Regions from separate parts of the Streptomyces sp. 17_S59 genome, predicted to be linked through region 2. Evidence: riboswitches for the same ligand, from Rfam matches in the RefSeq annotation. Region 2 holds a riboswitch; each other region holds the start of a gene.
What was found. A riboswitch is a leader RNA that binds a small molecule or an ion and turns the genes downstream of it on or off. The one in region 2 is predicted to bind cyclic di-AMP.
Positions count from the first base shown of each region.

Region 1: it holds a riboswitch for cyclic di-AMP, as region 2 does, so the genes downstream of both, AC1Z4A_RS12200 (transglycosylase family protein) here and AC1Z4A_RS14605 (M23 family metallopeptidase) in region 2, are expected to answer to the same signal.
Region 3: it holds a riboswitch for cyclic di-AMP, as region 2 does, so the genes downstream of both, AC1Z4A_RS01570 (C40 family peptidase) here and AC1Z4A_RS14605 (M23 family metallopeptidase) in region 2, are expected to answer to the same signal.
Region 4: it holds a riboswitch for cyclic di-AMP, as region 2 does, so the genes downstream of both, AC1Z4A_RS24885 (M23 family metallopeptidase) here and AC1Z4A_RS14605 (M23 family metallopeptidase) in region 2, are expected to answer to the same signal.

Region 1 covers NZ_JBXOWD010000001.1:2,770,599-2,778,099, forward strand. The annotation lists gene AC1Z4A_RS12175 (NAD(P)/FAD-dependent oxidoreductase) at 1-600, opposite strand, end outside; gene AC1Z4A_RS12180 (Ppx/GppA phosphatase family protein) at 988-1,929, opposite strand; gene AC1Z4A_RS12185 (DUF501 domain-containing protein) at 1,926-2,474, opposite strand; gene AC1Z4A_RS12190 (FtsB family cell division protein) at 2,534-3,004, opposite strand; gene eno (phosphopyruvate hydratase) at 3,154-4,443, opposite strand; gene AC1Z4A_RS12200 (transglycosylase family protein) at 4,772-5,521, opposite strand; cyclic di-AMP (ydaO/yuaA leader) riboswitch at 5,526-5,704, opposite strand; gene AC1Z4A_RS12205 (transglycosylase family protein) at 5,964-7,019, opposite strand; gene AC1Z4A_RS12210 (cytochrome P450 family protein) at 7,184-7,501, opposite strand, start outside.
Region 2 covers NZ_JBXOWD010000001.1:3,296,551-3,304,051, forward strand. The annotation lists gene AC1Z4A_RS14585 (alpha/beta fold hydrolase) at 1-199, opposite strand, end outside; gene AC1Z4A_RS14590 (hypothetical protein) at 327-635, shown strand; gene AC1Z4A_RS14595 (aldo/keto reductase) at 739-1,683, opposite strand; gene AC1Z4A_RS14600 (MFS transporter) at 1,805-3,286, opposite strand; gene AC1Z4A_RS14605 (M23 family metallopeptidase) at 3,477-4,562, opposite strand; cyclic di-AMP (ydaO/yuaA leader) riboswitch at 4,574-4,709, opposite strand; gene AC1Z4A_RS14610 (DEAD/DEAH box helicase) at 5,046-6,620, opposite strand; gene AC1Z4A_RS14615 (cold-shock protein) at 6,757-6,960, opposite strand; gene AC1Z4A_RS14620 (DUF6227 family protein) at 7,197-7,501, opposite strand, start outside.
Region 3 covers NZ_JBXOWD010000001.1:339,869-347,369, forward strand. The annotation lists gene AC1Z4A_RS01540 (bifunctional lysylphosphatidylglycerol flippase/synthetase MprF) at 1-831, shown strand, start outside; gene AC1Z4A_RS01545 (APC family permease) at 905-2,170, shown strand; gene AC1Z4A_RS01550 (DUF305 domain-containing protein) at 2,215-2,964, opposite strand; gene AC1Z4A_RS01555 (hypothetical protein) at 3,165-3,425, opposite strand; gene AC1Z4A_RS01560 (aminoglycoside phosphotransferase family protein) at 3,769-4,695, opposite strand; gene AC1Z4A_RS01565 (MarR family winged helix-turn-helix transcriptional regulator) at 4,819-5,313, shown strand; gene AC1Z4A_RS01570 (C40 family peptidase) at 5,392-5,865, opposite strand; cyclic di-AMP (ydaO/yuaA leader) riboswitch at 5,870-6,034, opposite strand; gene AC1Z4A_RS01575 (endo alpha-1,4 polygalactosaminidase) at 6,268-7,173, opposite strand; gene AC1Z4A_RS01580 (NADP-dependent oxidoreductase) at 7,318-7,501, opposite strand, start outside.
Region 4 covers NZ_JBXOWD010000001.1:5,455,377-5,462,877, reverse strand. The annotation lists gene AC1Z4A_RS24900 (bifunctional acetate--CoA ligase family protein/GNAT family N-acetyltransferase) at 1-110, opposite strand, end outside; gene AC1Z4A_RS24895 (HPr family phosphocarrier protein) at 263-544, shown strand; gene AC1Z4A_RS24890 (GntR family transcriptional regulator) at 813-1,514, opposite strand; gene AC1Z4A_RS24885 (M23 family metallopeptidase) at 1,719-2,522, opposite strand; cyclic di-AMP (ydaO/yuaA leader) riboswitch at 2,536-2,688, opposite strand; gene AC1Z4A_RS24880 (M16 family metallopeptidase) at 2,904-4,271, opposite strand; gene AC1Z4A_RS24875 (M16 family metallopeptidase) at 4,316-5,734, opposite strand; gene AC1Z4A_RS24870 (DNA gyrase/topoisomerase IV subunit A) at 5,983-7,501, shown strand, end outside.

The DNA.
Region 1 (7,501 bases), 530 kb from region 2:
CTCGCGCTTCACATTGGGGTAGTACTTGGCGGCGTCGCGGGCCATGTCCTCGACCTCGCCGATGGTCTCCGCACCCGCGAAGCCACCGCCGATGAAGACGAAGGTGAGCGCCTTGCGGCGGATCTCCTCGTCCTTGGTCGAGGCAGCCTTGTCGAGCTGCTCGAGAACGTGGTTGCGCAGGCCGATGGCCTCCTCGATGCCCTTCATGCCGATGCCGTTCTCGGCGAGGCCGGGGATCGGGAAGGTGCGGGAGACCGCGCCGAGCGCGATGACCAGGTAGTCGAAGGGCAGCTCGTAGGACTCGCCGACGATCGGCGCGACCGTGGCGACCTTGCGGTCCTGGTCGATGCCGGTGACGCGGCCGGTGAGGACCTCCGCCTTGGGGAGCACGCGTCGCAGGGGCACCACGACGTGGCGAGGGGAGATGCTGCCGGCGGCAGCTTCGGGAAGGAAGGGCTGGTACGTCATGTACGAGCGCGGGTCGACGACCGTGACGGTCGCCTCGCCGTAGCGCATCTTCTTGAGGATGCGCTGTGCCGCGTACAGGCCGACGTACCCACCGCCTACTACGAGGATCCGTGGACGCTCCGTGGTGCTCATGTTTCGAGTATCCAGCACTCCCCCACGGGGTGCTCGTGAGCCCCTTCACAAGAGACCGGGACCTGTCTGCTACACTCCGCCGCCCCGTGATCGACGCCATACCCCCGGAAGGGAACCAGATCCACCCGGCAGGCGTTCACCACCCCCGCTGAACTGGCCTTGTGTCGAGTGCGACGACTGGACCACCCGGGGTCGACCCCGCGCATAAGCGTTTCTTTAAGACGCACGAAAGCGGACGGTTTCCGGCTACCGGGCCCCCGGGACCCCCGGATGGGGCCCTGAAGCACACATTCCGCGATCCCGGGCCCGGTTTTTCATGTGAAGGATTTCACGAACTTTCTTCGACAGGGCCCCGATCGGCCCTTCACAAGGGCCTTTCGGACCCCCTCAGGCGATGCTCCAGGCAATGCCGTCCAGGATGTCGTGCTCGCTCACGACGACCTCCCGGGCCCCCGTCCGCTCCATCACGCACTGCAGGACGAGCGCCCCGGCGGCAATCACATCGACCCGCCCGGGGTGCATCACGGGAATCGCCGCGCGCTGCTCGTGCGTGGACGACAGCAGCCTGCCGGTGATCTCGCGGACCGTGTCGAGGGAGATCCGCGAGTGGTGGATGACCGACCAGTCGTACTCCTCCAGCCCCAGGGCGATCGCCGCGACCGTGGTGACCGAGCCGGCCAGCCCCACGAGCGTGCGGGCCTCGGTGAGCGGAACGGTCTGCTCGGCGAGGTCCAGCGCGGCCTCGACGTCGGCCCGTATCGCCGCGATCTGCTCCGCCGCCGGAGGGTCGGTGACCTCGCCGTCCACCACGAGATGACGCTCCGTCATCCGCACGCAGCCGACGTCCACGCTGCGCGCGGCCCGCACGTGCTCCTCGCCGAGCACGAACTCCGTCGAGCCGCCGCCGATGTCCACGACCAGGAACGGCTTCGCCAGGTCGTCCCGCCCGGTCAGCTCCCGGGTGGCCCCGGTGAAGGAGAACTCCGCCTCCTGGTCGCCGGTGATGACCTCGGGCTCCACGCCCAGGATCTCCACCACGCCGCGCACGAAGTCCTCGCGGTTCTTCGCGTCGCGCGAGGCGGAGGTGGCGACGAACCGGGTGCGCTCGGCCTTGAGTTCGCGGATGACCTCCGCGAACTCCCGGCACGCGGCGAAGGTGCGCTCCAGCGCCTCGGGAGCCAGCCGCCCGGTGCGGTCCACCCCCTGGCCGAGCCGCACGATCGTCATCCGCCGGTCCAGCTCGACCAGCTCACCGGTGTCCGGGTCGGCGTCGGCGACGAGCAGACGGATGGAATTGGTACCGCAGTCGATCGCGGCGACGCGGGTCATGAGGTCTCTGCCTCCGTCTCCGTCTCCGTTGCGCACGGCGTCACGCACGGCCCCTTGCGCCACCACTCCGGCAGCATCGCGATCGCCTCGTCCCCCAGCGGGTTGACGCCCGGGCCCGCGGCCAGCGAGTGCCCGACGAGCACGTGCAGGCACTTCACCCGGTCCGGCATGCCGCCCGCGCTGGGGAACCCCTCCAGCACCTCGATGGCGTCCCGCCGCCGGATGTAGTCCTCGTGCGCCGCCCGGTACGCCGCGGCCAGCTCCGGGTCCGACTCCAGACGGGCGGTCATCTCCTTCATGACCCCCTCCGCCTCGAGCGTCCCGATCGCGGAGGCGGCCCGCGGGCACGTCAGGTAGTACAGCGTCGGGAAGGGCGTGCCGTCCTCCAGCCGCGGCGCGGTCTCGACGACGTCCGGGTTGCCGCAGGGGCAGCGGTGGGCGATGGCCCGCAGTCCGCGCGGCGGGCGGCCCAGCTGCTCCTTGAACGCGGCGATGTCCGCCTCGGTCGGCGCGGTGGGCTCGGTCTTCGGGGGAGGGGTGTCCATGTGCTCGCTCGTGCTCGTCGGAAGGTCTTGTCGAAAGATGTACGGACCGGATCAGCCGATCAGCCGTGGCCGTCGGAAGTGTCCACGCCGTCCCAGAGGTTGCTGTACCAGGGGCGGTCGCCGGCTCCCTGGTCCTTGGGCCGCTTGGCGTCCCCGCTGCCGTCCACCACGCTGTAGCCCGTCTCGCCGGGGCGCACGTAGTGCAGGTGCTCGCGCGCCTGCTGCTCCACGTACGCCGGGTCCTCAAGGCGGGCCTTCTCGTCGCGCAGCCGCTTCACCTGCTCGCGGGCGTGCTCGGTCTGGCGCCGCTGGTCGGCGATGTCCGAGCGCTGGGTGACCCACTGCCGCATCGGGTAGGCGAGGGCCACCACGAGCGAGCAGACGACCAGGGCGAGGAGCGCCGCGCGGCCCGTGAGCCGGCTGCGGCGCGGCGGCCGGGCGCGGTAGACCCGGGCGGCGCCGGACCCGTGCACCAGCGCCGTGCCCAGCGCCTTGAGCCTGGTCGCGGTGGAGAACCGGTCCGCGCCCACGTCGCCTCCCCTTCGGTCCTTACGAACGTACGTCCCCGGACACGGTACGGGACCGCGGCCGGGGACGTACGGCGACTGGCGGGGGTCAGACCCTAAGGGAGGTCAGCCCCTGGGGAGTCGGCCCTTGACGACGTCAGCCCTTGCAGTACTTACTGGTTCGCAGAGCGAAACCGCGGGAAGGCGCTGCGGCCGGCGTACACCGCGGCGTCGTCGAGGATCTCCTCGATGCGCAGCAGCTGGTTGTACTTGGCGACGCGCTCGGAGCGGGCCGGGGCGCCGGTCTTGATCTGGCCGCAGTTGGTGGCGACGGCCAGGTCGGCGATGGTGACGTCCTCGGTCTCGCCGGAGCGGTGGGACATCATGCACTTGAAGCCGCTGCGCTGGGCCATCTCGACGGCGTCGAGGGTCTCGGTCAGCGAGCCGATCTGGTTGACCTTGACCAGCAGGGCGTTGGCGGTGCCCTCCTCGATGCCCTTGGCGAGGCGCTCGGGGTTGGTGACGAACAGGTCGTCGCCGACGAGCTGGACCTTGTCGCCGAGCTTGTCGGTGATGGTCTTCCAGCCGGCCCAGTCGTCCTCGAACAGCGGGTCCTCGATGGAGACCAGCGGGTACGCCTCGACCAGCTCGGCGTAGTACTCGGTCATCTGGGCGGCGGTGCGGTCCTGGCCCTCGAACGTGTAGACGCCGTCCTTGTAGAACTCGGAGGCGGCGACGTCCAGCGCCAGCGCGATGTCCTGGCCGGGGGTGTAGCCGGCCTCCTTGATGGCCTCGAGGATGAGGTCGAGGGCCTCGCGGTTGGAGCCCAGGTTCGGGGCGAAGCCGCCCTCGTCGCCGAGGCCGGTGGACAGGCCGCGGCCCTTCAGCACCTTCTTGAGGGTGTGGTAGACCTCGGTGCCCCAGCGCAGGGCCTCGGAGAAGGACTCCGCGCCGATCGGGGCGATCATGAACTCCTGGATGTCCACGTTGGAGTCGGCGTGCGAGCCGCCGTTCAGGATGTTCATCATCGGAACGGGCAGCAGGTGCGCGTTCGGGCCGCCGAGGTAGCGGAAGAGCGGCAGGTCGGACGCCTCGGAGGCGGCGTGCGCGACGGCGAGGGAGACGCCCAGGATGGCGTTGGCGCCCAGCGAGCCCTTGTTGTCGGTGGCGTCCAGGTCGAACATGGCCTGGTCGATCAGGCGCTGCTCGGTGGCGTCGTAGCCGACCAGCTCCGGGCCGATCTGCTCGATGACGGCGAGGACGGCCTTCTCGACGCCCTTGCCGAGGTAGCGCTCCGGGTCGCCGTCACGCAGCTCGATGGCCTCGAAGGCACCGGTGGAGGCGCCGGACGGCACGGCGGCACGGCCCGTGGAGCCGTCGTCGAGGCCGACCTCGACCTCGACCGTGGGGTTGCCTCGCGAGTCGAGGATCTCGCGAGCTACGACGACGTCGATGGACGGCACGAGGGTCTCCTTCGTGTGTGTCTGGAGTTCTGCAGCACGAGCCTAACGGGCCCGGGAGGCTGCCCCCGCCCGCGGACCGCGCAACCGGGCCGGAAAATCTGAAAAAACAGCACAAACGCCGAGATCGCGGGATGAACAGCCCGTCTGTTCGCTCAACGGAAAAACCGCCCGGGAACGACGGAGCCCCGCTCCGATGCGGCTCGGGGGGAAGGCGCATCGGAGCGGGGCGGTCCCGCGCATGAGCGGCGTCGCGGCGGAGGCCGCTCACCCGTCGGTCGTGCACCGGTCCTCGCCCGTGCTCGGGGCGGAGGGCGAGGACCGGACGCGATCAGCTGGTGTGCAGCATCTGACCCGGGTAGATGGTGTCCGCGTTGGCGACGATGTTCTTGTTGAGGTCGTACAGCTTCTCCCAGCCGCCCTTGATCTGCTGGGTCTCAGCGATCTTGGAGAGGGTGTCGCCTTCCTTGACCTCGTAGTTGCCGTCGCCCTTCTGCACGGTCTGCGGGGCGGCGTGCTTCGGCGCGCGCTGCTTCGGCGCCGGGGTCTCGTCGGCCTGCTCGTCCGCCTCCTGGGCCGGCTTGGCGTGCTTCGGCGCGGTGGAGCGCTGGCTGCGGTCGGCGTGGCTCGTGGTGGAGCTGCCGTGCGAGGAGGACTTCGAGGACTTCTTCGACACGGAGCCGGAGCCCGAGGTGTCCACGTCGGCCTTCGCGCCGCCCTTGCTCAGGCTGCCCGCGCCGGCGCAGCCCCAGGCGCCCGGGCCCTGCATGGCGAGCAGGCGCTCGGCGGTGGCGATCTGCTGGGCCTTGGTGGCCAGGTCGGCGCGCGGGGCGTACTGGGTACCGCCCGCGGCGACCCAGGAGTCCTGCGCGAACTGCAGGCCGCCGTAGTAGCCGTTGCCGGTGTTGATGTGCCAGTTGCCAGTGGACTCGCACTGGGCGACCTTGTCCCACTGGTCGACGGAGGCGGCGTGGGCGGAGGTCGCGACCATCAGAGGGGCTGCGACCGCTGCGCCGGTGACGCCGGCGAGCGCGACGATGCGGACGGCCTTGGACGGACGACGGTGCTTGCCCTTGGACATGAGTCGTTTTCCTCACCGACGCCTACGAGGTGAGCTGTCGGGTTCGGACCGTGAGTCTGCCCGGCCCGGTGTTGTGCACCGGGCTTCACCCCAAGCCGTCCCGCTCCCCAGGCCACTGGCCGTGGGACCGGATCCGGCGCCCTACCTTGGTTCCCCCGCTCCTGCCTACGGCGCTTGCGCGACGACTCCCCCGGCCGCCGGCAGGATTCGGCGTGCGGCCGTGGTGCTCGCGGTGGCGAGCGGTGACGACGTTAAACACAGTCAGGCGGCGTGTTCAAACCCCACTTTTCGGCCACGGTTGCCGGAAGTTACTCGTGGGAACCGATCATTTCCGCAGGTGAGGCGGGGTTTGAAGCGAACGGACGAACTCACTCCAGCCCCAACCGAACGAGACCCATGTCTCACTTTCGACTGGAACGGACATTCGCCCCGAACCTCCCTGCTACTTACGGACATCGAGCCGCTGACCAGGCTTGATGAGGTCCGGATCGCTTCCGACAGTTTTGTTGTTCTTCTGATAGAGCGTCTGCCAGCCACCGGCAACGGAGTGCTCCTCCGCTATGACTGACAGGTTGTCACCGGGGCGCACCGTGTAGTCGCCCGCACCGGCCGACAGGTCCGTACGGGCGTCCTCGCCGCCGCGCGAGGCGTGCTGCGCGTCGCCGGAGCGCGAGGGCTCGGCGCGGTGCCTGCCGGTGCCGGGCTCGGTGGACGCTCCGTCAGGCGACTGCGGGGTGGCGGACGCCGGGTCCACGGGGGTGCCCGAGGGGTCGCCGGAGGGGTCCTTGCGGTGCTTCCCGTCCGGCGCGTCCGGAGAGCCTGTCGCCGGGGCGGACGAGGAGGGGCTCGTGGAGGGGCTCGTGGAGGGGCTCGCGGAAGAACCGGGCGAGGACGGCGAGGCGGACGGGGACGAGGACGAGGACGAGGAGGGCGACGAGGACGGCGAAGTGGATGCGCCGGGCGTCTGCGACGTGGAGGGCGACGGCGTGGAGGTCCCGGACGGCGCACCCGACGGGGTGCCGTTGCCGCCCTTGCCTCCCTTGTGCGCCGGGGAGGTCGGCGTGGAGGTCCCGTGCTCCGGCGTGACCGACGTCGGCCGCTCGGACACGGGCTTCGAGGGCCCGTCCGGCACGGTCGACTCGCCGCCGCCCGGGTTCACCTCGGCCACCGGCTGATCCTTGGTCAGCCCCGCACCGGACGCGCAGCCCTGCCAGGCCTCCGGGCCCTGCCCCTGAAGCACCCGCTCCGCGACGGCGATCTGCTGGGCGCGGCTGGCCAGGTCCGGGCGCGGCGCGTAGGCCAGGCCGCCGTTCTGCTCCCACACGTCCTGGGTGAGCTGGAGCCCGCCGTAGGAGCCGTTGCCCGAGTTGGCGCTCCACATGCCCCCGGTCTCGCACTGGGCGACGTGGTCCCAGGTCCCCGTGTCCGCGGCGCTGGCGCCGGTGGCCGCGAGCAGCGGCATGGCGATGCTCGCGCCCGTCACCCCCGCTGCGAGCACGATGGCGGGTACCTGGCGGGGGCGGCGATGTCTACCGGAGCCGGAGCGCATGTGAGGGCCTCTCGTGTGGCGGCTGATGTGGTCGTCGAACATAGCGACGACCCCCGAGGGTCACAAGCCGGTGTAGCGGAGGTCACGCGGAGATCACATAGGCCGGCGCGAGGTCATCTGATAGTGGATCCGGGGCGCTCGGGCGTGAACGCGACCGGCAGCGTGCGCAGTCCGCGCATGATGAGTCCGCCGCGCCAGCGCAGGTCGTCGGGGTCGGCCGCGAGCCGCAGATCGGGCAGCCGGCGCAGCAGCGTCGCGAGCGCCGTCTGCCCTTCCAGGCGCGCCAGTGGTGCGCCCAGACAGTAGTGGATGCCGTGCCCGTAGCCGAGGTGCTGGTTGTCGCGCCTGGCCAGGTCGAGGGTGTCGGGGTCGGCGAAGCGCGCCGGGTCGCGGTCGGCGGCGGCGAGGACGACGAGCACGGGGTCGCCCTC
Region 2 (7,501 bases):
CCGCGCCCACGGCCAGGCAGACGCCCGCCACGACGAACCGCCGGTGCGTGACGGACCTGCGGTACCACCACTGGGCGATGGCCCCGGTCAGCCGTGCGCGACCGTCGCGCTCGGGCGCAGCGCTGTCCTTGTTCTCCGGGCCGCCGTCCACCGTGTCTCCTGACTGGGCTGCCGCTTGCCGCCCGGCGTCGTGGATCACTTGTACGCAGCATCCTTCGGTGCCCGCGCGCCCCCCGCCAGGCAGGCGCAGCCGAACGGCGTAGCCGTGCGGCCGCGGCGTAGCTTGGGACCGAGATCAACGACTCTTTGATGCGGAGGTTGCGGCCATGGCGGCAACAGCAGAGGTTCCTGCGTCCCTGATCGCCGCGAGCGGGCTCGTCGGCGGTTACGGCATCGCCCGCTGGACGAAGAAGCGGCCGCTGGGCGGGATCGCCCTCGCCGCCGCCGGGGCCGTGGCCGCCCGGCAGTGGCACGAGCGGGCCGGGGCCGGGGCCGCCGCCGCGCTGACGGGGCTCTACGTCGCCGCCTTCGCCGGATCGCATCCGCTCGCCAAGAAGATCGGGGCCTGGCCGTCCGTCTTCACCGTGGCCGGTGGGGTGGCGCTCGCCTCCTGGGCCGTCGAGCGGAAGCAGTAACCAGTACGACGCAGCAAATTGCGGGCGTACGGACCCCCGTGTGTCCGTACGCCCGCAAGTCTGTCAGCGCGTCAGCCCGAAGAAGCGTTACAGCACTACGCCCTTACGCCGACGCCTCCGTCAGCCGCGCCAGCTCCGCCTCCGTCAGCTTCAGGTCCGCGACCGCCAGCAGCGCCGGCAGCTGCTCCACCGTGCGGGCGCTCGCCAGCGGCGTCGCCACCGTCGGCCGATCCGCCAGCCAGGCCAGGGCCACCGTGGCGATCTCGGCGTCGTGCGCGGCCGCCACCTCGTCCAGGGCGGCCAGGACCTTCAGGCCCCGATCCTCCTCCAGGTACTTCGCGGCGCCACCGGAACGCGCGCTCTCCACCGTCGTGCCCGGGCGGTACTTGCCCGTCAGGAAGCCCGACGCCAGCGCGAAGTACGGAATCGCGGCCAGGCCGTGGCGGGCGGCCACGTCCGCCAGTTCACCCTCGTACGTGTCGCGCGAGACCAGGTTGTAGTGGGGCTGGATCGCCACGTACTTCGCCAGGCCCGCGGCGTCGGAGAACTCGAGCGAGGCCGCAAGCCGCTCGGGCGAGATGTTGGAGGCCGCGATCTCGCGGACCTTGCCCTCCTTCACCAGGCCGTCCAGCGTCGTGATGATCTCCTCCACCGGCACGGACGTGTCGTCCACGTGCGTGTAGTAGAGGTCGATGTAGTCCGTGCGCAGGCGGCGCAGGGACGCCTCGACGTCCTCCTTGACGGTGGCGGGCGCCAGGCCACGGTGCTCCGGGAAGCCGTGGCCGACCTTCGTCGCGACGACGATGTCGGCGCGATTGCCGCGCGCCGCCAGCCAGTTGCCGATGACGGTCTCGGACTCGCCGCCCTTGTGGCCGGGTGCCCAGGCCGAGTACACGTCGGCGGTGTCGATGAAGTTGCCACCCGCCTCGGCGTAGGCGTCCAGGACGGCGAAGGACTGCTTCTCGTCCGCCGTCCAACCGAAGACGTTGCCGCCGAGGTTCAGCGGGTGGACCGTGAGCTTGCCGATCTTGCGGTGATTGTCAGCCATGACATACGTCAACGCACGTAACGTAGTTGCTATTCCGGCTCGCTTGCCTCGTCCGCCTCGCTTACCTCGTCTGCCTTGCTTGCCTCGTCCGCCTCGGCCGTCACGCGAGACCTGGGATTCCTCATTCCGCCGGCGCCGGGGCCGGCAGGGGTTCCGGGGGGCCGGGCCCCACGGACAGCGGTGCCGCGATGTCCTCCAGCGAGCGGCCCTCCGCCCGCACCGCCAGGAAGGCCGCCACCACGCCGCCCACGCACATCAGGGCCGCGCCGATGTCGAAGGCCAGGACCGTGTCCATGACGACCCCGCTCTTCGTGAGCGAGGCGAAGAGCAGCGGGCCGCTGATGCCGCCCGCCGCCGTGCCCACCGCATAGAAGAAGGCGATGGCCATCGCCCGGGTCTCCATCGGGAAGATCTCGGAGACGGTGAGGTACGCGCTGCTCGCGCCCGCGGAGGCGAAGAACAGCACAACCGCCCAGCACGCGGTGAGCGTGACGGCGTTCAGGTGCCCGGCGCCGAAGAGCCAGGCCGTGCCGAACAGCAGCAACCCGGCCAGCAGATAGGTCGAGGAGATCATGATGCGGCGGCCGAGCGTGTCGAAGAGCTTCCCCAGGAAGAGCGGGCCGAGGAAGTTGCCCACCGCTATTACCGCGAAGAAGTAGCCGGTACGGGAAGTGGAGACCCCGAAGAAGCGGGTGAGGATCGCGCCGAAGCCGAAGGTGATCGCGTTGTAGAGGAACGCCTGGCCGATGAAGAGCGCCAGCCCGAGCACGGCCCGCCGCCGGTAGTCGGAGAAGACCGTGCGCGCGATGTCGCGGAAGCCGAAGCTCTTGCGCTGGCGGATGGCGAAGCGCCCTTTGGCCGGCGGGAGCGCGGTCTTCCGCTCCGCCGTGACGCGCTGCTCGATCGCGGTGACGAGCGATTCGGCTTCCTCTCCCCGGCCGTGGATGAAGAGCCAGCGCGGACTCTCCGGCACATGGCGGCGTACGAACAGGATGACCAGCCCCAGGACGACGCCGAGCCCGAACGTCAGCCGCCAGCCGACGTCCTTCGCAAAGATGCTCGTGTCGAGCATCAGTATCGACAGCAGCGAGCCCGCGATGGCGCCCAGCCAGAAGCTGCCGTTGATGATCAGGTCGACGCGGCCCCGGTAGGCGGCCGGGATCAGCTCGTCGATCGCGGAGTTGATGGCCGCGTACTCCCCGCCGATGCCGAAGCCCGTAAAGAAGCGGAAGGCGAAGAACCACCAGGAGGAGTAGGACAGCGCGGTCAGCGCGGTGGCCGTCAGGTAGACGGCGAGCGTGACCATGAAGAGCTTCTTGCGGCCGAACAGGTCCGTCAGCCGCCCGAAGAACAGCGCTCCGGAGCAGGCCCCGGCCACGTACAGCGCCGCGGCGAGGCCCGTCACGCCGCCCGAGGTGATGGGCAGGCCGCTGCCCCGCTCGGAGAGGCGGCCGGCGATGTTGCCGACGACGGTGACTTCGAGGCCGTCGAGGACCCACACCGTGCCGAGTCCGATCACCACGGTCCAGTGCCACCGGGACCAGGGGAGCCGGTCCAGGCGGGCGGGCACGGACGTGGTGATCGTCCTCGCAGTCGTCGTCACGTTCTCTGATTTCCCGATCGAACTCAGAACATTCACGGGAATCAGGGCTAATAGGACGACTTATGCGATTGTCGCCCGACTGCCTCGCTGCGGTTGCAGGAGCCGTCCCGGGACGGGAGCGCTCATACGAGTGGACGGCTCCTACGACCGGGCGGCTCCTCTTACAGCTGCCCTTACGGCCGGACGGCCCTTACGGCTGGAGTCCTCGCGCCCGCAGCCAGGGCAGCGGGTCCACCGGCGAGCCGCCGCCCGGCCGCACCTCCAGGTGCAGGTGGGGGCCCGTGACGTTGCCGGTCGCGCCGACCCGGCCGATGACGGTGCCGGTGCCGACCTGGCCCGAGGTGATGACCATCGACGACAGGTGGCAGTACCAGACCTCGGTGCCGTCGTCGAGCGTCAGTACGATCCGGTAGCCGTACGCGCCCGCCCAGCCCGCCTGGGTGACCGTGCCGCCGGACACCGCCTTCACGGGGGTGCCGGTCGGGGCCGCGAAGTCCTCGCCGGTGTGGTTCGCGGACCACATGTTCCCGGCCTGGCCGAAGCCCGCGGTGAGGGTGTACGAGGCCACGGGGAGGACGTACGAGCCGGACGCGGAGGTCCTGGACGCGCCCTCGGAGGCGTCCTCCGCCCCGGACTCCCCGGCGGCCGAGGGCTTTTCGGCTGCCGCTCCCGCCGCGGGGTGGGTCTGTCCGTGCCCGGCCTGCTCCTGCCGGGCCTCCGCTGCCGCTGCTTCCGCCTGCTGCGCCTGCTGCGCTTGCGCCTGCTCCGCCTTGTGGGCCTCGACTCTTTCCGCCGCGGCCTGCCGCTGCCGCTCCGCCGCCGCGTGCAGCTCGCCCTCCTCCGCGGCCCGGTCGGCCGCGGCCTGCTGGTGCTCCGCCTGCTGGAGGATCCGGTTGCGCAGGGCCTCGCCCGCATCCGCCGTGTCCCGGACGACGGCCGTCCCGTCCGCTGCTGCGCCCTGCGCGGCGGAATCCGAATGCCCGTTCTCCTCGCCGCCTATCAGCGAGCCGACTCCCGGAATCTTCTGCGCCAGATCGGGCACGGATATCGGCGCCGCCTGCCGCTCCTGGGCGCTCGCCATTCCGCCCGCGCCGACGGCCGCGATCATGCCCACGCCCAGCACCGCACCGCTGCGGGCCATCGTGCCGCCGCGCTGCTTCACCACGCGGTGCCGGCCCCGGCCGGCCGGGGCCGCGGTCTCCTCGGAGGGGGCGTACGAGGGGTCATACAGGGGGTCGTACGAACTGCCGTCGTCAGCAGGCATGTTGGACGCCACGGAGGCGCACTCCTTTCCTTCCTACTCGCCTACCGGGTTAGCTGACGGGTTCGGAGCAGGAAGGTCCCCTACGGGCCGGCGTGCGGCCCGACTCACCCCAGAGTGTGGTTCCCCGGTTCCACCGACGGGATTCGGCGAAGGCGCACGGCGCCGCCCCTTGCGGCGGTGACAACAACCGCGCTGCGTTATCGAACGTTAATAGACACGGCGGCCGAAATCCAAGCCGAAAGCGTGAATCCACAACGCTCTTGGGGAGTCTTTGCAGTTCGTGCGAACTGAGCGTTCGTCAGTTGTTATGGCTCTGCATGCGGATGAATACGGACGGTACGGGGGTGGGTGGCGGGGCGGTGGGGCGGTGGGGGCGGGTCGGCCTCCGGCGGTCTTTCCCCACCCCGCCCCTTCCCGTAACCGGGGGCTCCGCCCCCGGACCCCCGGTCCTCAAGCGCCGGACGGGCTGGATTTTCCAGCCCGTCCGGCGTTGGCTCAGCCGTTGTTCGACGAGGGGCGGCGGGGGCGCCGACGGCGCGCCTGGGTGCCCTCGCTGCGCGGGGCGTCCGGCTGCTGGGCGCCCGGGCGCGGCCGGCGGCGGGAGCGGGACGGGGTGTCCGTGCGCTTCGAGATCGCGTTCGGCTTCGTCTTCTGCTTCGGCTGCGGCTGGGGCGGAGGTGCGATCGTCACCGGGATTCCGCTCGGCTCGCGGGCGCCCGTGATGCGGGCCAGTTCCGGGTCCTCCGGGTGGACCCGGGCCGTGTTCGGGGTGATCTGCGCCGTGGCCATCATCCGGCTCATCTCACGCCGCTCTTCCGGCAGTACGAGCGTGACGACCGTTCCCGACTCGCCCGCCCGTGCCGTGCGGCCGCCCCGGTGCAGGTAGTCCTTGTGGTCGACCGGCGGGTCTATGTTGACGACCAGGTCCAGGCCGTCGATGTGGATGCCGCGCGCCGCCACGTTCGTCGCGATCAGGGCCGTGACCTGGTCCGTACGGAACTGGTCGAGCACCCGGTTGCGCTGCGGCTGGCTCTTGCCGCCGTGCAGCGCCGCCGCCCGTACGCCCTGCGACAGCAGCCGCTTGACCAGGCGGTCGGCGCCCCGCTTGGTGTCCACGAACATGATCACGCGCCCGGCGCGGGCCGCGATGCGCGTGACCGTGTCCTTCTTCGCGTCCATGTCCGCGACGTGCAGCAGGTGGTGGTCCATCGTGACGACCGCGCCCACCGAGGCGTCGACGGAGTGCGTCACCGGGTCGCTGAGGAAGCGGCGCACGAGCCGGTCGACGTTGCGGTCGAGGGTCGCGGAGAACAGCATCCGCTGGCCGTCCGGGGCGACCTGGTCGAGCAGCCGGGTGACCTGCGGCAGGAAGCCCATGTCGGCCATCTGGTCGGCCTCGTCCAGGACCGTGATCGTCACGTCGCCGAGCTTGCAGTCGCCGCGCTGGATGAGGTCCGCGAGCCGGCCCGGCGTGGCGACCAGGACCTCCGCGCCGCGCGCGAGGGTCTGGGCCTGCCGGCCGATGGACATGCCGCCGACGACGGTGGCGGTCCGCAGGTTGACGGCGGACGCGTACGGGGCGAGGGAGTCGGTGACCTGCTGGGCCAGTTCCCGTGTGGGGACGAGCACGAGCGCGAGCGGGCGCCCGGGCTCGGCCCGTCGGCCCGCGGTGCGGGCCAGGAGCGCCAGGCCGAAGGCGAGGGTCTTGCCGGAGCCCGTACGGCCGCGGCCGAGGACGTCGCGGCCGGCGAGGGAGTTGGGGAGGGTGGCCGCCTGGATCGGGAAGGGCTCGGTGACGCCCTCCCGGGTCAGGGTGGAGAGCAGGGCCGCGGGCATGTCCATCGCGGCGAAGGAGTCGACGGGCGGCAGCGCCGGCGTCGTGGTGACCGGGACCTCGAACTCACCGCCCTGGGGCGCGGCGGGCCTGCGGCGCGCGGGGCCCGAAGGGGCCTGGTTGCGGGGCGAGCCCTGGTTGCGGGGCGCGCGGGAGGGGCGGGAGGCGCGGCTGGGGCGCCCTGATCCGTCGGGGCGGCGACCGGAGCCATCGGGACGTGCGGCAGAGCGAGTCATTGGGGACCTTCCCTCGACGGGTGCCAAGCCCCCTGGGTGCGGACAGGCTCGGTTGGATGCGGACGGGCTCGGTGTGGACGGGCGTGACAATGGGGCCCGCACCAGTGGTGCGGGCCCCATCGGGAGCATCGGTTCGTCAGATGGTGGTGATGTTCTCCGCCTGCAGACCCTTCGGGCCCTGCGCGACGTCGAAGGACACCTTCTGGCCCTCGAACAGCTCACGGAAGCCGTTGGAGGTGATGTTCGAGTAGTGGGCGAAGACGTCGGGGCCGCCGCCGTCCTGCTCGATGAAGCCGAAGCCCTTTTCCGAGTTGAACCACTTCACGGTGCCAGTCGCCATGTCAGTCTCCTTAGTGAATGGCGTGGACCCACACCGCCAGACCGGAAGAGACCGGCGCAAACAAAAATGCGCCACCGGCTACATAACCGAGGCGCACACGAGTTCATGGGTACCACAACTGCAACTCGAACAACCGTAGCATACAGCGCGGCCCGCCCCAACCCCTTCGCGCCCCCGGTGCCCCTGTTTCCCTCTGTTTCCCTCTGTTTCCCCTCCCCCGCCTCTCCCGCTCGGCCCTATAACTCCACGCCCTGCGCGCGGGCATGCCGGTCCGCGGCCACCTCCGCCTCCGTCTCGTCCAGGTAGACCTCGCAGACGAGCCGGCCGTCGGCCGTCATGTTGTGCTCCAGCTCCCACAGGCTGACCTCGCCGCCGCCCTCCAGCAGGAACGCGTGCTCGTAGAAGCGGCACCACGTGGCGTCCCGGCCCGCGCCCCGGCGCCTGGGCTTGGTGATCAGCGCGATGTGGTGGCCGAGCGCCCCCTGGAGCAGCTCGCGCACCACCTCCCCGGGCCCGTCCGCGTTCTCGGCCCGGCGCAGGA
Region 3 (7,501 bases), 3.0 Mb from region 2:
GCCGGGTTCTCCCGCTTCTGCGACGAGCGCGGCTGGACCCCCTGCTTCTACAGCGTCGGCGCCGAGTCCCGCGAGGCCGCCGAGCGGCTGGGCTGGCGCTCGGTCCAGGTCGCCGAGGACACCGTGGTGCCGCTGCCGGACCTGGCTTTCACCGGCAAGAAGTGGCAGGACGTCCGCACGGCCCTGAACAAGGCCAAGAAGGAGGGCATCACCGCCGAGTGGTGGTCGTTCCCCGACGCCCCCGTCGCCCTCACCGACCAGGTGCGCTCGATCTCCGAGGAGTGGGTGGCCGACAAGGGCCTGCCGGAGATGGGCTTCACCCTGGGCGGCCTGGACGAGCTGGACGACCCGGCCGTGCGCTGCCTGCTGGCCGTGGACGGGGACCGCACGGTGCACGGCATCACCAGCTGGATGCCGGTGTACGAGGACGGGGAACCGGTGGGCTGGACACTGGACTTCATGCGGCGCAGGGCGGGCGGATTCCGCGGCTCGATGGAGTTCCTCATCGCCTCGGCGGCCCTGGGCTTCCAGGAGGAGGGCGCGCGCTTCCTCAGCCTGTCGGGCGCGCCCCTGGCCCGCAAGGCCACGGAGGAGCCCCCGGTCGCGCTCCAACGGGTGCTGGACTACGGGGGAAAGGTCCTGGAGCCGGTCTACGGCTTCCGCTCGCTGCTCGCGTTCAAGGCGAAGTTCCAGCCCCGGTACCGCCCGATGTACATGGCCTACCCGGACCCGGCCGCCCTGCCCGTCATCACGCGTGCGCTCACCAAGGCGTATCTGCCGCACATGACGGCGGCGCAGGGGGTGCGGCTGGTACGGCAGTTCTCGTCGTAGAACAAGCTGCCGTCCGGATCCGGACACTGTACGGTCACCGGGACCAGCGGTGTCTGCTGCGGAGGTGCACGTCATGGGCGCGAAGGTGTCGCCTTCCCATGCGGACGGGCTGGAGCGGCGGCTGGGGCTGTTCGACGCCGTGGTGATCGGGCTGGGGTCGATGATCGGCGCGGGGATCTTCGCCGCGTTCGCTCCGGCGGCCTCGGCGGCGGGATCCGGGCTGCTGCCGGGACTGGGCCTGGCCGCAGTGGTGGCGTACTGCAACGCCACCTCGTCCGCCCGGCTGGCCGCCTGCTACCCGGCCTCCGGGGGCACGTACGTCTACGGCCGTGAACGGCTCGGCGCGTTCTGGGGGTACCTGGCCGGGTGGGCGTTCGTGGTGGGCAAGACCGCTTCCTGCGCCGCGATGGCTCTCACGGTCGGCTCCTACATCTGGCCGGAGCGGGCCCACGCGGTGGCGGTGGCGGCCGTGGTGGCTCTGACGGCGGTGAACTACGTCGGCGTGCAGAAGTCCGCCTGGCTCACCCGCGCCGTCGTCGCCGTGGTCCTGGCGGTGCTGGCCGCCGTGGTCACCGCTTGCCTGACGGGCGGCACGGCCCGGGCCGCCCACTGGGACGTCGGCGCGGACGTCACCGCCGGAGGCGTCCTGCAGGCCGCGGGTCTGCTGTTCTTCGCCTTCGCCGGTTACGCGCGCATCGCCACGCTCGGCGAGGAGGTCCGCGACCCCCGGCGCACCATCCCCCGCGCGATCCCGCTGGCGCTGGGCATCACCCTGCTCGTCTACACAGCTGTGGCGCTGGCCGTCCTGGCCGTGCTCGGGACCGGCGGCCTCGCCCACGCGGCCGCCCCGCTGGCCGACGCCGTGCGCGCGGCCGGAGCGCCGGGGCTGGCCCCGGTCGTCCGGGCCGGGGCGGCGATCGCGGCGCTCGGTTCGCTCCTGGCCCTGGTCCTGGGCGTTTCGCGCACCGTGCTGGCGATGGCCCGTGACGGTCACCTGCCGCGCAGGCTGGCCGCGGTGCACCCGCGTTTCAAGGTGCCGCACCGCGCCGAACTCGCCGTGGGCGCGGTCGTCGCGCTGCTGGCGGGTACCGCCGACGTGCGCGGGGCGATCGGCTTCTCCTCGTTCGGGGTGCTGGTCTACTACGCCATCGCCAACGCGAGCGCCTTCACCCTCACCCCCGACGAAGGCCGCCCGGCCCCGGCCGTACCCGTCGTCGGCATGTCCGGATGCCTGGCTCTGGCGTTCGCCCTGCCGCTCGCCTCCGTGATCTGGGGCGCAACGGTCATCGCCGTCGGCGCCGCCGGCTACGGCCTGCGCAAGCGGCTCTCCCGTGCCTGACCGTTGTCATCTGTCATCTGTCATCTGCCATCTGCCATCTGCCATCAACTGCTGGGACCGAGCATCGTGCGCATCTGCGCGATCTCGGCGCTCTGGGAGGTGGTGATGCTGTCGGCCAGTTGCTTGGCCGGACCGTACCGGCCCTGCTTCTTCTCCATGTCCGCCATGGTGAGCGCGCCCTCGTGGTGAGCGATCATCATGGTCAGGAACATCCGGTCGAAGGCCGTGCCGGTGGTTCCGCGGAGATCGTCCATCTGCCGGTCCGTCATCATGCCGGGCATACCGGGCATGCCCGAGGGGCTGCTGTGACTCATGCCGCTCATGTCAGGGGGAACCGGTTCGCCCCAGGCCTTCAGCCAGGCCGTCATGGTGTCGATCTCAGGAGCCTGCGCCTTCTTGATCTTCGTGGCGAGGGCTTTCACGTCGCCGGAGGAGGCGCGTTTCTCGGCCATCTCCGCCATCACGACCGCCTGCCGGTGATGCGGGATCATCCCCTGGGCGAAGGCCACGTCGGCCTGATTGTGCTGCCCGCCCGGAACGGCCGACGGGACAGCTGCGGCGCCCGAGCCGGTCGCCGAAGCGGCGGAGGACGGCGGCCGGCTGGACCCGCCGTTGCCCCCGCAACCGGCCAGCACGAACGCCGTGGTCGATACGGCGACCGTCACCAGGACGCACTGCCGCAAACGCCGAGCCATGCTCATCCGACCGTCCTTCCGGAAGGGAATGCCGAGTGTGTTCAGGACATCCGTAACGGATGGAGCGAAGGAGGACGGGCCACCGCGCCGACCCGGCACCCGACGCCCCACCTTCGGAGGGCGCGGCGCACCGCTGGCGGGAGGAGTCGTGCGGGGGGGGCGGGCGGGGCTCGAACCACAACCTGTGGCGACAGGGTTCCGGCGACGCATTCACGACGCGCCGGAACCCGTTTTCCGGGACGCAACGGTTACGGCCCCAGAGCACGGCAGTGCCCTCGTTCATTTACGCCGGCCAGAGCTTACTCGCCTGGGTTGCACGGTCTGCAGACCCCGGGGGGATCCTCGTAGACCCCGCATCCGAATTCGTCCTCGACAACGATGCGAATGTTGTCGAAATAGAAACGCGCGATTTTCGGCCCGCCTTTAGGGTCTACTGCGATCACATTCCTGGTCACGATTCTATGGACCTGCCGCAGCATTCCATCGATATTGCTTACCAGCGTCCCCATCAGCTCAAGTTCATCACCTTCGAGCTGCATGGATTTCGGATGGTGCGTCACACTAAATCCCTTTCAGGAAGACCGGATACGCCCCTGCACTATCGATCGCCGACGCTTCTCGGTACCAGCATCCTGATTGGCTGCCACGGGCGGCTACCTGAGTTACTCCTGATGGGGCCCTAGACCCCTGACCGGAGTTAGGCAAGGGCAATGAGCCACATGAGCTTTTCCGGGGGGCTGCGTCGCGGTGAGGCGTGCGGCCTGCGCCCTACGGACCGGGCCCGTGCTGCCAAGACGCTCACCATTGCGACGCAGCTCGTACAGAACGGTTGGGAGATCACCGAGGCCGCCGAGGCGACAGCCGGCCGAGCAGGACGGCCGCTTGGTCGAGGCCCGTCCCCCGCTATTCCGAACGCCCCAGCAAAGCCACAGCAATGGCCACCTGCGCCGGTTCCAGCACACTCCTACCGTCCTCGATGTCCCACAGCGCGTTCTGGAGCACGCGTCCCAGTGTCCAGCCGATCGCCCGCTGCCGGTCCAGGCCCAGGACCTCGGTGAGGAGGTCGAAGCGACGGAGCACCGCGCGGGTGATGCAGCCCGACGCCATCACCTCCTCCCAGCGGTTGACCAGTGCCGGCAGCAGCTCGAAGCCCGGGTCGCCGGACAGGGGTTCGGGGTCGATGGCCAGCCAGGGTTCGCGCTCCCCGGCGAGGACGTTGTCGTAGTGAAGGTCCCAGTGGAGGAGGCGGTCGCCGCTCTCGTCGGTCAGTTCGGCCATGGCCGATGCGCAGGTGCGTACCAGTTGCCGTTCGGCCGGGTCGTTGAGGGCGGGGACGGACTGCGCGACTTCGGCGAGCATCGCCGCCGCTACGTCCGACAGGCGGCGCAAGCCCTCCGGGGCCGGTACCGAGGACAGGCGGGCCAGCAGCTCTGCCAGGATCTGCAGGGCCGTGTGGTCGTCGGGGACCGAGGAGAGGGGGCGGGTCGCGTCCAGGCGTTCCAGTAGCTGGGTGGCGGTCGCCTCGTCGTGGTCGAGGAGGAGCACCATGCCGTTGCCGTCCCAGGTCCTGAGGCCTCGGGCGCAGCCTGCTGTCTCCTCGCGGGGCTGCTGGAGCTTGAGGACGGCAGGTGTGCCGTCGGCACGGAGAACGGGCAGGACGAGCGAGGCCATGCCGAAGGCTGACGGGCCGTCGGGGCGCAGGTCCCAGCGGTCGAGGAAGTCGGCGCCCAGGCGGGGCAGCCGGGCGAGCCAGGCGCGGGCCTCGGCGCCGTTCGCGCCGTAGGACACGGCAAACTCGTCGGGGACGTCGAGGGGAGTCGACGTGTTCATGAGAAGGTCTCCTTCGTGGGGTCCAGAGCCGGATACGACGGACGAAGGAGGCCGCGGGGGTGCCCGGTTGCCGGGCAGGCGTCAAAGCATGGGCCCACCGTAACGGAGCGCGAGAGGGACCAGGTGGCGGACAAGACGGAGATCGCGACGGCACGGCAGGCCGCCGATGACGGCCTGGTGCTGGCCTTCGGCCGGTTGCAGGGGGCGGCGAACCGGCTGGAGTACATCCTGGGGCGGGCGATCGAGGAGGAGTGCGGGATCAGCCATGCGATGTTCGAGGTGCTGCTGATCCTGGGCCGCGCGGGAGAGGCGGGGCTGTCCATGCGGTCCATCGCCCAGGAGCGGGTGCTCAGCACCGGGGGCGTCACCCGGCTGGTGGACCGGATGGAGGCGGTCGGCCTGGTCGTCCGGGACGCCGATCCGGAGGACCGGCGGGGCCGGATCGTGCGGCTGACCGCCGAGGGCGAGCGCACGGTGGTGCAGGCGGCGCGCGTCCACCGGGAGAACATCCGGCACTTCTTCCTGGAGCCGCTGCCCAAGGCGCACCGGGAGCGGTTCGCCGAGGATCTCAAGACCCTCAGCCATGCGGCACGGGATGCGCTGCCGCGCCTGCGGTAGGGCCGTCCAGCGCGACATGGCGCTGTGCGGGCCCGCCCGGTGTTCGCGCTCCGGGCGGGATCACGGCTGCACCGTTCGTCAGTTGACGCGGCCGTACCACACGCTGTTCGTCCACATCTTCTCCAGCCGCACCGACGCGCCGGGCTTCGGTGCATGCCAGATCTTGTTGCTACCCGCGTAGATCCCCACGTGGTAGACGTTGCTGCCCGAGTGGAAGAAGACCAGGTCACCGGGCTGGCGCGAGCCGCTGGAGAGGTGGCGGGTGGAGTTGTACTGGCTCTGTGCGGTGCGCGGGAGGGACTTGCCCACGCGCTTGAACGAGTACTGGGTCAGGCCCGAGCAGTCGAACCGGTTGGGGCCCGCGGCACCGTACTGGTAGGGCGAGCCCTGCTTGGCCGCGGCGACCTTCAGGGCCTGCTCGCCCGGGGTCGCCGCCGATGCTCCGGCGGCCAGGCCGGAGACGAGGACCGAGGCCGCCAGGGTGGCCGCGGTGAGGGCGGAAGCGGTACCGGCGCGGGAAACGAGCGCGGGTATTCGAGGCAACGCAGACATGCCAAAGCCCTTCGACATCCGCCTGCGAAAGATGACCTGTCGGGTTCGGGCTGCGAAGTTGCCCGGCCACCGTGGTGGCTTCACCCCAAGGACCACTGCCTTCGTGGTCCGTACTGCTTGGGTCTCCCGCTCCTGCCGATCCATCAATTGGGTTCCGCACCCGGTGCGGCGGCAGGACTCGGCGTCCGCCCGGGTCGCCCGCCTCTGTGACGGGATCTTGTGTTCGAGGAGAGATCCTGCACCATCGGGCAACCGGATTCGGCGCCGAGAGCGGAATCTGTGAACTTCTTCACTTCGGCCCGATTGCCGGAACCGGGCCTTTCCGGAATCCGCTCGAAAGGCCCTGTTCCCTGGTGGCGGCGGGGATTTGAGGGGCCGCCGGAACCATCCGGCGGCACCGTTTCAGCAGGGGCGGCGCCAGGCGTCGAGATCGAGCTTCTTCTGCATGGAACTGAGCCCGAGCCGCTTCGCCGTGGCACAGAAGTCGCCCGGCTCCAGGTCGTATTCGACGTGGAAGACCGCTTTGTCCTGCTTCACAAACGGCGTCAGCCGGTCGCACTCGCCGTACTGGGCGCACTGTTCGTTGACCGCGAAGTCGAAGTCCCCCACCAGCTCCGGGATCTGCTCCAGATCGTTCTTCAGACCGATGGCGAGACCGCGGTCATGGGCCAGTTTCACCAGCATCCGGTTGAAGGCCAGCTGATCATCCGCCCTCAGCAGAAAGCCGGTGTCGTTCCTGAAGCCCTCGGTCAGATCCGGCTCCACCGCGTCGAAGCCCTTCTGCCGGCACATGTCGAAGCGGTCCGCCAAGAGCGGCCGGAGAATGTCGAGACGGCGGATGTCCAGCCATTTCTCTCCTTCCCAGCCCTTGTTCTTCTTGCCCAGCAGCTCCTTGGGGAATTTCTTCTGGTCCGGCCGGAAGTCCTCCCAGGCACCGGCGTTGATATAGCAGATCACCTTCCGCCCGCGGGCGTGGAGTTCGGCCACGGTCTTCGCGGAATTCTCGAAGCCGTCGATGTCGTAGACGGGGACGTCCACGGAGATGTCGGCCGAGCCGCCGAGCTGCCACTGCCAGAGGGTGCCCGGCTTCGGCTGCCAGCGGGCGGACGCCGACGACGGCGACGAGCCGGATGCCTCAGGCGATCCCGTGGACCCGGGCTTGCCGGAGGCGCCGGGCCGGGCCGTCGTACGGTCCCCGTCCGGGTCCGGCCCGTCGTCCTCGGAAGAGGAGGAGCAGCCCGCGAGCACGAGCAGCAGTGCGGCACACAGCGCCGCACTCGTCCGCTTCCCCGTTATTTTCCCCGTCACTTTCCCGCCACTTTCCTGTTGCCTTGCCCGTCAACTTCCCTGCCATCGTGCCTCTCCCGGCACTTCGGCCCACATCAGCGGTACCGTACGCCAGCGGTTGACCCCGTCCTGGGCACCGTGCAGTGCGTCCCGGCACCCCCGGCCTCACACCACGGTCAGCACGATCTTCCCCTTCAGATGCCCGTGCTCGCTGGCGCGGTGCGCCTCGGCGGCCTCGGACAGCGGGTACACCCGGTGGATCGGCAGTTGGAGGATGCCCGCCTCGTGCAGACCCAGCGCGGCGGTCAGGGCCGGGACGGTCTGCTCGCCCCCGCGGCCGCCCGAGCTG
Region 4 (7,501 bases), 2.2 Mb from region 2:
TCGTCGGGGGTGATGGGACGGATCTGTGCCGTGCCGCCGTCGCGCAGCACGACGTCGGCTTCCCAGTGGGCCGGGTACACATGCTCGGACTGCTCGGACGGCGTCTGCATGGGGCCAGGGTAAGGCCGGGCACCGACAGGGCGGCCTGGGCCGTCCGGCTCCCGTGGGGGCTGGATCTCCCAGGGCCGGGACCGGGCACGGGCATCGCGCACCGCGTGCCACAATGGTCTAGACAACCGCTTTCGATTCGAAGGGCAACACCATGGTTGAGCGCCGCGTAAACGTCGGCTGGGCCGAGGGCCTGCACGCCCGGCCTGCGTCGATCTTCGTCCGTGCGGCGACCGCCGCCGGCGTCCCCATGACGATCGCCAAGGCGGACGGCACCCCCGTCAACGCCGCCTCCATGCTCGCCGTGCTGGGCCTGGGCGCCCAGGGTGGCGAGGAGATCGTCCTCGCCAGTGAGGCGGAGGGTGCCGAGGCCGCGCTCGACCGGCTTGCCAAGCTCGTCGCCGAGGGGCTCGAGGAGCTTCCGGAGACCGTCTGATCCACCGGGCCCGCCTCTGACACAGGCCCGCGCTCGCTCCGGCGGGCCGAAGGATCCGCGGCGGGGCCGCGGCGGCTGACAGGTGCCGCCGCGGCCCTCTTGCGTTTCGCTCCGCGTTCCCGCCGCGCGGCATCGCGGATTACCCGCGTCATCCGCGCCCGTATGCGCAATTGCGCGTGCCGTGCGCGGCACCGCTGCCGCGCACGGCACGCCGACCGGAAACCGCCACGATTTCCCGGCCTATTTCCCCAGTAATAGCGGCGCGTTGTTAAGAGCGAAAACCGGCGGTGTTTACAGCGTGTTTCGGGTGGTCCGCCCGGCGCATCCGGTAGGTGCCGGGCGAGCGCCCGGCGCGCACCGCGGCGAGGGCGCGCGCCCGCTCCGCGTCCCGGCGGGCCACGGCGTCCACGAGCGCCCCGCACGTCTCCCAGTCCGCCACCGGGTGCAGCGGCGCCTCGGGCGCGTACACCCAGGCGATCTTGCGGCGCAGCTGGGTGAGCAGCGTGGCGAGGCTGGGGCTGCCGGAGGCCTGGGCGAGGGTCTCGTCGAACCAGTCGCCCAGGGGGCGCAGATCGCCCGTGCGGCCCGTGCGGGCCCGGTCCCGGCCCAGCCGGACCAGCCCGCGCAGGACCTTGAGGTGGGCGTCGGTGCGCCGCTGCGCGGCCCGCGCGGCGCCCAGCGGCTCCAGCAGGGCGCGAACGTCGAGCAGGTCGGCGGCCTCCTGCTCGGAGGGCTCCGCCACGCAGGCGCCGGCGTGCCGGCGGGTGGTCACGAAGCCCTCGGAGGCCAGGGTGCGCAGGGCCTCGCGGACGGGCACCCGGGAGACGCCGTAGCGGCGGGCGAGGAGTTCCTCGACGAGCCGGCTGCCGGGCGGGAAGACGCCGGAGACGATGTCGTCGCGAATCGCCGTGCACACGGCGTGCGTGGAAATCCGGCCGCCCTCACGCCTGTCTTCGCCCTCGCCGTTCACGCACGCGACTCTATGGCAAACTCCGGGAATTTCCGACGGCGCCTTATGGCCAAGGATATTTTCCGGCCAATGCGGCTGCCGGGCCGCTGGATATGAGCCGCCATCGGACAAGCCTGAGCCCGTACCGGACACGGACCGACGGAAAGGACCCCGGCCGGGGCCGGGGTCCTTCGCAAGCTCGTGTGCGGCTCCGCCGCGCGCCGGCTACAGGTCGACGCCGTGCGAGCGCAGGTAGGCGACCGGGTCGATGTCGGAGCCGTAGGTGGGGGCCGTGCGGGCCTCGAAGTGCAGGTGCGGGCCGGTGACGTTGCCGGTGGCGCCGGAGAGGCCGATCTGCTGGCCGGGGGTGACCGACTGGCCGACGGACACGTCGATCGACGACAGGTGGCCGTACTGGGTGTAGGTGCCGTCGTTCATCTTGATGACGACGTTGTTGCCGTACGCGCCGCCCCAGCCGGCCTCGACAATGGTGCCCATGCCCACGGCGTGCACGGAGGTGCCCGACTCGGCGTGGAAGTCGACGCCGGTGTGGCTGCCGGAGGACCACAGGCCGCTGGAGGCCTTGTAGCCGGTGGAGACGTAGGAGCCGTCGATCGGCATCACGAAGGTGTTGAGGCGCTTGCGCTCGGCCTCGCGGGCGGCGCGCTCCTTGGCGGCGCGCTCCTCCTCGATCTTGCGCTTGGCCTCTTCGGCGCGCTGCTTGGCGTCGGCGGCCTTCTGCCGGGCGGAGACCTCGGCCTGGTGGCGGGCGGCGGCCTCGTCGGCGGCGCTGCGCTGGGTCTCGGCCTGGGCGTCGACGTTGTCGGCCATGACGTCACCGATGACGATGGCCTGGTTGAGGCCGGTGTCCTCGGGGCGGTGGGTGTCGTCGGAGGCGGCGAAGGCCGGGGCGGCGACTCCGGCGACGACGCCGGCGGCCGTGAGGGTGGCTATGCCCGCCACGTTGGCGCCCACGCGAACGGCGCGGCCCGGACGACGGTGTTTCCCGGTGGGACGGGTGAACGACATGGCTGTCGCTATCCTTTCCTTCCTTCTCGCCTACCGGGTTAGCTGACGGGTTCGGAGCAGGAAGGTCTCCTACGGCTCCCTCGTGAAAGGGGGCCGATTCACCCCAGGGGACGTGTGGGTCCCCGGCTCCCCTTGCTCGCGCTCGGGGACTCGGCGATGACTGCCCGGGGCCGCGGTTGCGGCTCCGATCTGACGGACAGCCGCCCTGACGCTAATCCGCGTCAGATTCGAACGGCAAACAGAACGCAGCTTTTATGACGTACGCCACACGACCAACACGCAACCACTGCCTGAAATTGGACATAAGGGAGGCGCGTGGGACTCGGTGAGCCCACGCGCCTCCCTGGTGCGCCGGGGTACGGCTGCCGGCTTGAGCAGCCGTCAGGCCGTGACGACCGTCACGGGGCCGATGCCCAGCGCCTTGACCGGCTCCGTGATCTCGGCCGCGTCGCCGACGAGGACGGTGACCAGGCGGTCGGCCGGGAAGGCGCTCACGACGGCCGCGGTGGCCTCCACCGTGCCCGTCTCCGCGAGGCGTTCGTACAGCCGCGCCTGGAAGTCGTCCGCCAGGTGCTGCTCGACCTGGTCCGCCAGCGTGCCCGCGACGGCCGCCGCCGTCTCGTACTTCAGCGGGGCGACCCCGACCAGGTTCTGCACGGCCACGTCGCGCTCGGCCTCGGTGAGGCCCTCGGCGGCGAGCGTGCGCAGGACCGTCCAGAGGTCCTCCAGCGCCGGCCCGGTGTTGGGGGTGTCCACGGAGCCGCTGATGGCGAGCAGCGCGGTGCCCGTGCCCTCGGGGCCGGAGCGCAGCACCTGGCCGAAGGAGCGGACGCCGTAGGTGTAGCCCTTCTCCTCGCGCAGGACCTTGTCCAGACGGGACGTCAGGGTGCCGCCGAGGCAGTAGGTGCCGAGCACCTGGGCGGGCCAGACGCTGTCGTGCCGGTCCGGTCCGGTGCGGCCGATGAGCAGCTGGGTCTGGACCGCGCCGGGCCGGTCCACGATGACGACGCGGCCGGTGTCGTCGCCGCCGACCGCCGGCACGGGCCGGGGCTCGGCGGGGGCGCCCGTCCAGGCGCCCAGGGTGTCGGCCAGGACCTGGTCGAGGTCGATGCCGGTGAAGTCGCCGACGACCACCGCGGTCGCGGTGGCGGGGCGGACGTGCGCCTCGTAGAAGGCCCGCACGGCGGCGGCGTCGATGCGCTCGACGGTCTCCTCGGTGCCCTGCCGGGGACGGGACATCCGGGAGTCGGCCGGGAACAGCTCGGCGGACAGGGCCACGGCCGCGCGCCGGGCGGGGTTGGCCAGCTCGTGCGGGATCTCGTCCAGGCGGTTGCGGACGAGGCGCTCGATCTCGTCGTCCGGGAACGCGGGGGCGCGCAGGGCGTCCGCGAGCAGGCCGAGGGCCTTGGCCAGCCGGGAGGCGGGGACCTCCAGGGAGAGGCGGACGCCGGGGTGGTCGGCGTGCGCGTCGAGAGTGGCGCCGCAGCGCTCCAGCTCGGCGGTGAAGTCCTCCGCGCTGAGCTTGTCGGTGCCCTCCGAGAAGGCGCGCGCCATGATCGTCGCCACGCCGTCCAGGCCCTCGGGCTCGGCGTCCAGCGGGGCGTCCAGGCTGACCTCGACCGCGATGACCTGCTGGCCGGGGCGGTGGCAGCGGAGCAGGGTGAGGCCGTTGGACAGCTGCCCGCGCCCGGGGGCGGGGAAAGCCCAGGGGGTCGGCAGGCCGGGCTGGGGCTGGGGGTGGAATTCCATCGAGGGGCCTGCGGTCTCCGTGGTGCTCGGGGCTACGGCGTCGTTCACTGGGCCGTCTCCTCTTCCTCGTTCGTCTCGGCGGCGGTGGGGGCTCCGGTGCCCTCGGCATCGGTGTCCTCGGCGCCGTGGACGGCCTCGGCCTCCTCGGCCACGCCGTCGGCCGGCCCGGGCGTCGGCTCGTAGACCAGCACCGCGCGGTTGGCCGGGTGCAGCCGGGCCTTGGCGACCGCCTGCACCTCCTCGGGCGTGACCTCCAGGGCGCGGTCGACGGCCGTGAGGGCCAGCTTGGGGTCGCCGAACAGCACGGCGAAGCGGCACAGTTCGTCCGCCCGGCCGCTGACGGTGGCGAGCCGGTCCAGCCACTCGCGCTCCAGCTGGGCCTGGGCGCGCTCCATCTCCTGCGCGGTGGGCCCCTCGACGGCGAAGCGGGCCAGCTCCTCGTCCACGGCGGCCTCGATGGCGGGCACCTCGACGCCCCCGGACGCCTTGACGTCCAGCCAGCCGAGCGAGGGGGCGCCCGCGAGGCGCAGCAGGCCGAAGCCGGCCGCGACAGCGGTGCGGTCGTGGCGGACCAGGCGGTTGTGGAGGCGGGAGGACTCGCCGCCGCCGAGGATGGTGAGGGCCAGGTCGGCCGCGTCGGCCTCACGGGTGCCGTCGTGCGGGAGGCGGTAGGCGGCCATCAGCGCGCGGGAGGGCACCTCCTCGCGCACGACCTCGCGCAGCTCCTCGCCGAGGGTGTCGGGCAGCGAGCCGTCGCGCGGGGGCTGCTTGCCGTCGTGCGACGGGATGGAGCCGAAGTACTTCCCGATCCAGGCGAGCGTCTGCTCGGTGTCGATGTCGCCGACGACCGTGAGAACGGCGTTGCCGGGGGCGTAGTACGTGCGGAAGAAGGCGCGCGCGTCCTCCAGGGAGGCGGCGTCCAGGTCGGCCATCGAGCCGATCGGGGTGTGGTGGTACGGGTGGCCGTCGGGGTAGGCCATGCCGGTCAGCTTCTCGAACGCGGTGCCGTAGGGCACGTTGTCGTACCGCTGGCGGCGCTCGTTCTTCACGACGTCGCGCTGGTTCTCCATGGACTCGTCGTCGAGCGCGGTGAGCAGCGAGCCCATCCGGTCGGCTTCCAGCCACAGGGCCAGCTCCACCTGGTGGGCGGGCATGGTCTCGAAGTAGTTGGTGCGCTCGAAGCTGGTGGTGCCGTTGAGCGAGCCGCCCGCGCCCTGCACCAGCTCGAAGTGGCCGTTGCCCTTGACCTGGGCCGAGCCCTGGAACATCAGGTGCTCGAAGAGGTGGGCGAGGCCGGTGCGGCCCTTGACCTCGTGGCGTGAGCCGACGTCGTACCAGAGGCAGACAGCCGCGACGGGAGTCAGGTGGTCCTCGGAGAGCACCACTCGCAGACCGTTGGCCAGGCGGTGCTCGGTCACTGTCAGGCCGCCGGAACCGGCCTGTTGCATGGCCGTGTGTCCCATGGGCATGTACGTCCCTTCGATCGCTGGAGATCTCGCGGTGCCTCGCGACGACGCGCGTGATGAACAGTCGTGATGAACAGTGCTGTCACTGTATGCAAGCGCACTGACGTCTGGCGAAGTTCCCGGGCCGGTTTCGCGACCTGCGCGGGGCCCCCGGACGGGTCGCGGTCGGCGTTGTCGGTGGGGCGGGCCACAATGGTCGGCGTCAGTACCCGCCCCGGCAACCGATCGAAGGAGCCGCAGCCGCGATGGCCCGCCGCAGCACGAAGACCCCGCCGCCGGAAGAGTTCGAGGAGCGCATCCTCGACATCGACGTCGTCGACGAGATGCAGGGCTCCTTCCTCGAGTACGCCTACTCCGTCATCTACTCCCGCGCCCTGCCCGACGCCCGCGACGGCCTCAAGCCCGTCCAGCGGCGCATCCTGCACCAGATGAACGAGATGGGCCTGCGCCCCGACAAGGGCTATGTGAAGTGCGCCCGGGTCGTCGGCGAGGTGATGGGCAAGCTCCACCCGCACGGCGACGCCTCGATCTACGACGCCCTGGTGCGCATGGCGCAGCCCTTCTCGATGCGCCTGCCGCTGGTGGACGGGCACGGCAACTTCGGCTCGCTGGGCAATGACGACCCGCCCGCGGCCATGCGGTACACCGAGGCCCGGATGGCGGCGCCGACGTCGCTGATGACCGAGTCGATCGACGAGGACACGGTCGACTTCACGCCGAACTACGACGGCAGCGAGCAGGAGCCGGTGGCCCTCCCCGCCGCCTATCCGAACTTGCTGGTCAACGGCGCCTCCGGGATCGCGGTCGGCATGGCGACGAACATGCCGCCGCACAACCTCGGCGAGGTGGTCGCCGCCGCCCGGCACCTGATCCGGCACCCGGGCGCCGACCTCGAGACCCTGATGAAGTACATCCCGGGCCCCGACCTGCCCACGGGCGGCCGGATCGTCGGCCTGGGCGGGATCCGGGACGCTTACGAGACCGGCCGCGGCACTTTCAGGATCCGCGCGACGGTGTCCGTGGAGAACGTATCCACCCGCCGCAAGGGCCTGGTGGTGACCGAGCTGCCGTTCACGGTGGGCCCGGAGAAGGTCATCTCCAAGATCAAGGACCTGGTCGGCTCGAAGAAGCTCCAGGGCATCGCCGATGTGAAGGACCTCACCGACCGCGCCCACGGCCTGCGCCTGGTCATCGAGGTCAAGAACGGCTTCAACCCCGAGGCCGTGCTCGAGCAGCTCTACAAGCTGACGCCGATGGAGGAGTCCTTCGGCATCAACAACGTCGCGCTGGTCGACGGCCAGCCGCTGACGCTGGGCCTGAAGGAGCTGCTGGAGGTCTACGTCGACCACCGCTTCGAGGTGGTGCGGCGCCGCAGCGAGTTCCGGCGCGGCAAGCGGCGCGACCGGCTGCACCTGGTCGAGGGTCTGCTGGTGGCGCTCGTCGACATCGACGAGGTCATCCGAATCATTCGATCGAGTGAGAACGCAGCGGAGGCGAAAGCTTCACTCGTCGAGCGCTTCTCGCTGTCCGAGGTGCAGACGCAGTACATCCTCGACACCCCGCTGCGCCGCCTGACGAAGTTCGACCGGATCGAGCTGGAGGCGGAGCGGGACAAGCTCACGGCGGAGATCGCGGAGCTGACCAGGATCCTCGAGTCCGACGCCGAGCTGCGCAAGCTCGTCTCGGCAGAGCTGGCCGACGTGGCGAAGAAGTTCGGCACCGACCGGCGCACGGTGCTGCTGGAGTCGGCGGGCGCCCCGGCGA